Linked DNA regions of Synechococcus elongatus PCC 11801. The protein of the gene in region 2 interacts with the protein of the main gene of each other region in a pairwise test. Links are inferred from orthologs where the notes say so. Each region holds a gene or a part of one and is shown on either strand. Other genes may lie near its edges.

The links.
Region 1: the proteins of leuS (region 2) and ligA interact in binary tests that used the Escherichia coli proteins (3 or more experiments, as listed by UniProt). The link is inferred for Synechococcus elongatus PCC 11801 from one-to-one orthologs.

The regions. Positions count from the first base shown.
Region 1 is NZ_CP030139.2:2,133,089-2,137,092, reverse strand. What follows is about bases 661-3,573. They hold ligA (NAD-dependent DNA ligase LigA), read left to right. Parts: upstream 661-1,053; coding sequence 1,054-3,093; downstream 3,094-3,573. Other genes in these bases: DOP62_RS10630 (FAD-linked oxidase C-terminal domain-containing protein), read left to right, coding at 3,123-3,573; hoxE (bidirectional hydrogenase complex protein HoxE), read right to left, coding at 661-930. Outside these bases: DOP62_RS10645 (NuoF family protein), read right to left, coding at 1-433; more of hoxE, read right to left, coding at 433-660; more of DOP62_RS10630, read left to right, coding at 3,574-4,004. UniProt on the Escherichia coli protein: DNA ligase that catalyzes the formation of phosphodiester linkages between 5'-phosphoryl and 3'-hydroxyl groups in double-stranded DNA using NAD as a coenzyme and as the energy source for the reaction.
Region 2 is NZ_CP030139.2:351,240-355,435, reverse strand. What follows is about bases 286-3,390. They hold leuS (leucine--tRNA ligase), read left to right. Parts: upstream 286-615; coding sequence 616-3,165; downstream 3,166-3,390. Other genes in these bases: DOP62_RS01690 (gamma-glutamylcyclotransferase family protein), read right to left, coding at 286-559. In the rest of the region: DOP62_RS01695 (anti-sigma factor family protein), read left to right, coding at 1-104; more of DOP62_RS01690, read right to left, coding at 101-285; DOP62_RS01680 (helix-turn-helix domain-containing protein), read left to right, coding at 3,435-4,187; DOP62_RS01675 (glycosyltransferase family 4 protein), read right to left, coding at 4,173-4,196.

The DNA of each region.
Region 1 (4,004 bases), 1.8 Mb from region 2 along the record:
TCAAAGCACGATAGCCACCCGCTGCCAGATAACTCTCAAGGCGATCGGGGTCGAGCAAACCGCTGTGGCGATTAACGATTTTCAGTTGCTGACTGAAGAAGGGCTGAGTTTGATCAACTTCAGGTAAATCCGTCGTTTCCCCTTGAGCCGCCGCGATGAGATCCGCTGCTTGGTCAGGACGGAGGTCACTGTAGAGGCGATCGCTGGGATCGCATTGCACTAGAGGGCCAGCCCCACATAAACCCAAGCAACCGACGCTAACTGCCTCGCAGCGATCGCCCAAATTTTGATCCGCGATCGTTTGCTGAACAGCCTTGAAAACAGCCTCAGCCCCATTGGCACGACAGCCCGTAGCCGTACAACAGCGCAGACGAATCGGCTTCTGGCGAGTCAGTTCCTCATTGGCCAAGCGCCCCAAATCTTCCCAATCCATTAGTGCGCCTCCTGCTGCCAAGCTTGGACTTGTTGCCAGACCGCTTCAGATTCTTGGCGGCCTTGAATATCACCGTCATAGACCACGACGGGAGCGATTCCGCAGGCCCCGACACAGCGCACCGTCCCGAGGGAAATCGCGCCATCGCCAGTTGTTTTGCCTTCGCGAATGCCCAACTCCACTATCAGGCGATCGAGAATGGCCTGCGACCCTTTGACATAGCAGGCAGTGCCTAGGCAGACATCGCAGCGATGCCGTCCCGAGGGGTTGAGCTGAAACAGGTGATAGAAGCTGGCAACGCCATAGACAGTGCTGCGGGGTAAAGCCAATTGCTGCGCCACCCAGTGCAATAGTTCGCGATCGAGGTAGCCGTAGAGCGATTGTGCCTCGTGCAAAATCTCAATCAGCGCATCGGCCTTGGCCCCTTGGCGTTTAATCGCCAACTCCAGACGGCGGCGGCGCGGGTCGACAGTGGGTTTTGTTGCAGAAGTCGCCATGGGCTTAGCTCAGCGTCCTTGTCTTCTGCATAGCCTCGCGATCGCTAAATTGGCTCAGCCTTTAGAGATTTCCCCGTTTTAGGTGGGAGCGAGATACTGAACGAGGGATACCGATAGCCAGCCATGACCGCTTCTGAGACGACCACTCCTGCCACGGCGATCGCCCAGCGAGCCAGCGAGTTACGGCAGCTGTTGCAGCAGGCTAGCTACGCCTACTACATTCTCGATCAGCCGGTGATGGAAGACTCGGTCTACGACCGGCTCTACCGCGAACTGCAGGATCTTGAACAGCAGCATCCCGACCTGATCACTTCTGACAGCCCCACCCAACGCGTGGGCGAGCAGCCTGCTACTGGCTTTGAAAGTGTTCAGCACCGCGTGCCGCTCTACAGCCTTGAAAATGCTTTCAATGCGGAAGAACTGGAGTCTTGGGATCAGCGCTGGCGCAAACTCGCGCCTGACATTCCGGCTGATGCTGGCTATGTCTGCGAACTGAAAATCGATGGGGCCGCGATCGCCCTCAGCTATAAAAACGGCCTGTTGGTGCGCGGTGCGACTCGGGGCGATGGGACTCGCGGCGAGGAAATTACGGCGAATCTGCGCACGATCAAAAGCATTCCGCTGCGGCTCCAAACCGACCAACCGCCAGAGTGGCTAGAAGTGCGGGGCGAAGCCTTCCTATCGCTGACGCGCTTTGAGCAGATCAACACGGAACGAGAGCAACGTAGCGAAGCCTTGTTTGCGAATCCTCGGAACGCCGCTGCGGGTACCTTGCGGCAACTAGATCCTCGCGTTGTCGCTGAGCGTCAGCTCGACTTTTTTGCCTACACCCTGCATGGCCCCGATGGCTGGGGCGATCTTGACCAAGCGGAAAGTCTCGATCGCCTCCAAAGTTTGGGCTTTCGAGTCGAACCACACCGCCAAATTTGTTCGACATTGGCGGCAGTTGAGCAATACTTCAGCGATTGGGATGCCCGCCGCCGTGACCTGCCCTACTTAACCGATGGAGTGGTGGTCAAATTGCAGTCGCGCCGCCTGCAAGACGAACTGGGCTTCACTCAGAAATTCCCGCGCTGGGCGATCGCTCTCAAATATCCTGCTGACGAAGCACCAACCCAACTGCAGCGCGTCACCGTTCAAGTTGGGCGAACGGGAGCGCTAACACCCGTTGCAGAATTTACCCCCGTTTCTCTGGCGGGAACCACCGTCAGCCGAGCCACCCTCCACAATGCCGATCGCTTGCGGGAACTCGATTTGCATATTGGCGACACGATCGTGGTGCGTAAAGCCGGCGAAATCATCCCCGAAGTCGTGCGCGTTCTCACCGATTTGCGACCTGCTACTGCTCAGCGAGTCAGCCTGCCCGACCACTGTCCTGAATGTGGCCAACCTGTCAGTCGAGCGGAAGATGAAGCAGTCACCCGCTGCGTAAACTCAACCTGTCCCGCGATCGTGCGGGGAGCGCTGACGCATTGGGCGAGCCGCGATGCCCTCGATATCGAAGGTTTGGGCGAAAAGCTAGTCGATCAGCTGGTTAGTAGAGGGTTGGTGAATGCGATCGCTGATCTCTACCGTCTCGATGTACCACTGCTGGCGAGTCTGGAGCGCTTTGGCGAAAAGTCTGCGCAGAACTTAGTGCAGGCGATCGACAAGTCGCGCCAGCAACCTTGGTCACGGGTACTCTATGGCCTGGGCATCCGTCATGTGGGCGCGGTGAATGCCAAAAATCTGGCAGCAGCTTTCACCTCGGTTGAGGCTCTTGCGCAAGCAACACCTGAGGAATTAGCGGCGGTCTACGGGATTGGCAGCGAGATCGCTGATGCTGTGCATCAGTGGTTCGCCATTGGAGTGAATCAAGACCTTGTGGCTGCTCTGGAACAAGCCGGACTGCAACTGCAAGGTGAAGCAGCCAGCCTGCGATCGCAGGCATTAGCAGGTCAAACTTTCGTCCTAACGGGCACGCTGCCCCACCTCAGTCGAAATGAAGCCAAAGCGTTGATTGAAGCAGCAGGCGGCAAAGTCTCAGGCTCCGTCAGTAAGAAGACCAGCTACGTCGTCGCCGGTGCAGAAGCAGGGAGCAAGTTGGAGAAGGCGATCGCTCTCGGGATTCCGCAATTAGACGAAACACAACTACTAGACTTGCTCGCCCAAGCAGAGGGGTAGCATAGGCAACAGTTTGTCTAGCCACCAGCATGACCGCCGTTGCCGCTCCCAATTGGACTGCGATCGCTCAAGCCTTTCGTGAGGCCTTGGGGCGAGAGCAAGTCGTTGAGCGGCGCGAAGAATTACTCGTCTACGAATGCGATGGTCTGACAAATCATCGCCAACTGCCGCCCTTGGTGGTGTTGCCACGCAGTACTGAAGAAGTGGCGACCGCTGTGCGCCTTTGCAATCAATTCAATCTGTCGTTTGTGGCGCGGGGAGCAGGCACAGGGCTTTCGGGCGGTGCGCTACCCGTGGAAGATTCGGTGCTAATTGTGACGGCACGGATGCGCCAAATTCTCGAAATTGACTACGATAATCAGCGCGTTCGTGTTCAACCCGGCGTGATCAATAGTTGGGTGACGCAAGCGACAACAGGGGCTGGTTTTTTCTATGCACCTGATCCCTCCAGTCAAAGCGTTTGCTCGATTGGCGGCAATGTGGCTGAAAACTCCGGCGGAGTGCACTGCCTCAAGCATGGCGTCACCAATAACCACGTCTTAGGACTGACACTCGTCCTGCCGGATGCTTCGGTCATTCAGGTGGGTGGCGCGATCGCTGATCTGCCCGGCTACGATCTTTGCGGCATTTTCGTCGGCTCAGAAGGCACCCTCGGAATCGCCACTGAAGTGACGCTGCGGCTGCAACCTTTGCCGCAATCTGTTCAAGTTCTCCTCGCAGATTTCAGTAGTATCGAAGCGGCTGGAGCTGCCGTTTCAGGAATCATCGCTGCAGGCATTTTGCCGGCTGGTCTGGAGCTAATGGATAACTTCAGCATCAATGCCGTTGAAGACGTGGTGAAAAGCGATTGCTATCCCCGCGATGCAGCAGCAATCTTGTTAGCGGAATTGGATGGGCGCGCTTCAGAAGTT
Region 2 (4,196 bases):
GTGAGCCGCTGCTGCTCGCGCTGGATGAACCTGTGATCGATCTGCCCCGTCCGCCGCTCAAGGCTGTCAAACCGGCAACCTTTATGCCAGCGAGTCGTCGCTAATGCTCGACCCTTGGTCCCCAGAGTTCTGCTTGCACAGCAGCCGTCCAGTGGCCTGACGGGACTTCAATGCCTCGCTGACGAGTGACCGCAGCGATTGCCATGCGATACAACCAGGCCTCTTCTAACGGCTGTCCCATTTGGTCGTAGATCGTTTCCCAGCAACGCTCATATAGGTTGAGACTGCGATCGCGATCGGGAACATAGCCTTCTAAATCATCGAGCCGAGGCAGTAGCGCAGCAGATCGAAAGCGCAACAAAACGCCACTGACCCAGTCTTTACCCTCCGTGAGCGCAGGATAGCCTGCTGGCAACGCATAGAGCTGGCCTCGTACCTGCGCTGGCGTGGCTGATTCTACCCACGGTGCCAAGTTGAGGACTTGATAATAGTGTTCGCCCGGCTGCAGCGTGCCATAGACGAAGACGGCCAGCGGGGTCTGGGGGGACTGGGAAGGCATTATGCGAAAATGCGAAACGGTGCCAAGTCACGCTTGCAGAATACCAAGGAGTTCCGGTGGACAGCCGCTACGATCCCCAGGCAATTGAAACTAAGTGGCAACAGTCCTGGGCCGCTGCGCAGCTCGATCGCACTCCCGAAGCGGACGATCGCCCCAAATTTTATGCCTTGTCGATGTTCCCCTACCCTTCAGGGAATCTGCACATGGGCCACGTGCGCAACTACACCATTACTGATGCGATCGCGCGGGTCAAGCGTCGTCAAGGCTTCCGAGTGCTGCACCCGATGGGTTGGGATGCCTTTGGCTTGCCTGCGGAAAATGCGGCGATCGATCGCGGGGTTCAACCAGCGGATTGGACCTATCAAAACGTTGCGCAGATGCGCGAACAATTAAAGCAGCTGGGGCTGTCCTACGACTGGGATCGCGAAGTCACCACCTGCTCACCGGATTACTACCGCTGGACGCAGTGGCTGTTCCTACAGTTCTTTGAAGCGGGGCTGGCCTACCAAAAAGAAGCCACGGTCAACTGGGATCCAATCGACCAGACCGTCTTGGCGAATGAGCAGGTTGATAGTGAAGGACGATCGTGGCGATCGGGTGCCAAAGTTGAGCGCCGTCAGCTCAAGCAATGGTTCCTCAAAATCACGGACTACGCCGAAGAACTGCTGCAGGATCTCAACCAACTGACCGGTTGGCCAGAGCGCGTGCGCTTGATGCAGGCTAACTGGATCGGTAAATCCACCGGCGCTTATCTGGAATTTCCGATCGTGGGTTCCAGCGATCGCGTCAAAGTCTTTACAACCCGTCCAGACACAGTCTACGGCGTCAGCTACGTGGTGCTTGCACCGGAGCATCCGCTCGTGGCACAGGTGACGACAACCGAGCAACAGGTGGCCGTTGAAGCCTTTGCAGCGGAAGTCAGCCAGACCAGCGAAATGGATCGGACGGCAGAGGATCGTCCGAAACGTGGCGTTCCGACCGGCGGCTTCGTCACCAATCCGTTTACCGGCCAGCAGGTGCCGATCTGGATTGCTGACTACGTCTTGGTGGAATACGGTACTGGCGCGGTGATGGGGGTTCCGGCTCACGACAGTCGTGACTTTGCTTTTGCCCAGCAGTACGGCTTGCCAGTGCAGCCGGTGATTCAGCCGACAGAAGGCGCGATCGCAGAACCCTGGACGGCGGCCTTCACAGAAACGGGCGTGATCGTTAACTCCGGCCAGTTTGACGGTCTGCCTTCAACTGAAGCGAAAGCCAAGATCATCGCTTTTGCCGAGGAACAAGGCTGGGGACAAGCCCATGTGCAATATCGGCTGCGCGATTGGCTGATCTCCCGTCAGCGCTACTGGGGCTGCCCGATTCCGATCGTTCATTGTCCTGATTGTGGCCTTGTGGCCGCAGCGGATCTGCCAGTACAACTGCCAGATTCCGTGCAATTCAGCGGTCGCGGTCCTTCGCCACTAGCTCAACTGGAAGATTGGGTGACGACAACTTGCCCAAGCTGTGGCAAACCAGCACGACGTGAAACCGACACGATGGACACCTTCATGTGTTCGTCTTGGTATTACCTGCGCTACAGCGACGCCACCAATCCTGAAATTGCCTTCACCAAGGACAAGGTCAACGACTGGCTGCCGGTGGATCAGTATGTTGGCGGTATTGAGCATGCGATTCTGCACCTGCTCTACTCCCGCTTCTTCACCAAAGTGCTGCGCGATCGCGGTCTGCTCAGCTTTGATGAGCCGTTTAAGCGGCTGTTGACTCAGGGCATGGTGCAGGGGCTGACCTACAAAAATCCGAAGACGGGTAAGTATGTGCCCAGCGATCGCATCAGCGATCCCAGCCAGCCCCTCGACCCCGACACCGGCGATCGCCTTGAGGTCTTCTTCGAGAAGATGTCGAAGTCGAAGTACAACGGCGTTGATCCGGCGCGAGTGCTCGATCGCTACGGTGCGGATACCGCACGGATGTTCATCCTCTTCAAAGCGCCGCCCGAGAAGGATCTGGAGTGGGATGACGCCGACGTTGAAGGTCAATTCCGCTTCCTGAATCGGGTCTGGCGGCTGGTGCAAACCGCGAGTCAAATCGAGGTAACCGCTACCGCAGATGCAAAAGCCGAGAAGGATCTGCGCCGCGCCGTGCATACCGCCATCCAAGCCGTCACTGAGGATTTGGAAGAGGACTATCAGCTCAACACGGCGATCGCCGAGCTGATGAAGCTGACCAATGCGCTTAACGATGCGCCTACTGCTGGTAGCCCAGCCTATCTAGAAGGCGTGCGGACGTTGGTGCTACTGCTAGCGCCCTTTGCCCCTCACATTGCCGAAGAACTCTGGCAGCAATTGGGTGGAACGCGATCGGTGCACCTTGAGCCTTGGCCCGAGTTGGATGAATCGGCATTGGTCGTCGATGAAATTCCTTTGGTGATTCAAGTTATGGGGAAAACCCGAGGCACGATTATGGTGCCGGCCGCTGCCGATCGCGATCAGCTGCAACAGTTAGCAGAACAATCCGAGGTGGGTCAACGCTGGTTAACTGGTCAGACAATTCGCAAAGTTATTGTGGTTCCAGGCAAGCTCGTCAACTTTGTCATTGCTCCAGCCTGAATTATCACTAAAGAGACAACTATGAATCCTGCAGTCCTTAATCAGATGACTACCTGTGATGTTTCTAAAACACGATCGCCTGTCGAGAATTAAGATGCCTTGTTCCTGTTAAACCCGTAACATTTTTCAGGGCTGGAAGATGAGCAAAGCAGTCTTTATGGATAAAAGATTGAGTCAATATCCTGCACATTTTGAGGTCAAAATACTGTCCAAATTGCCTAGAGAGAATTATTATTGAACGGTTGTAAACTCTACGTGGCCGGTTGTTGATGCCTTCGAGCAACTTCGAGATTGATAGCCAGCAGCGAGCTTTACGTCTCGCTCGCCTCGTTCAACAAATCCGCGCTAACTTGGCTGGCCGATCCCTGCGTCCTTTCGCAGACATGTTGCCCGCTCCTGAGAATCTCTCGAAGCGCAAGCTATCACGATTATTAGGGGTTTCTCCGACCCTGATCAACAAATACGAATCTGGAGAAATTGATCCCTGGGAAATTCGCTGGGGGTTGATGCGACGATTAGCGCGGCTTGCCGAGCTCTCGCTAGAACAATTGGATGCCACTCTGAGCGGCGATGAGACCTATGCTCAGCAGCCCGGACAAGAGCCGCGATCGCTCCCTCCCCATGAACTAATTGCATCGATTCGAACCGCGATCGATCGTCTCGAAATCAGCCTGGAACAGACCCAAAGTACTGGCGATCGGGAATATTTAGTGCCTTGGTTCGGTCGTTATCTGCGGACACTCTTGGCCGATCAAGCTCGAGAATCGCGGAAAACCCTCAGTGATCTGACGGAGTCGCTCATTGCGGCGCTGCCCAGTGCTGACCCAGAACGCGATGCTTTGCTGCGCAAGGTCCTCGAAGGCCAAGCAGAATTGACCGATCGCCAGATTGAAGCAGAGTGTGTGGGCTTGGCTGCCGCGTTAAGCGCCGTCATTGAGGTACCGGTCACCGCTGGACAGTTACTGGCCCTGCTGCCAGACAGTGGACAGCGATCGCAACTCGAGGCTTCAGCCAGTCGCTAGAGGCAGAAG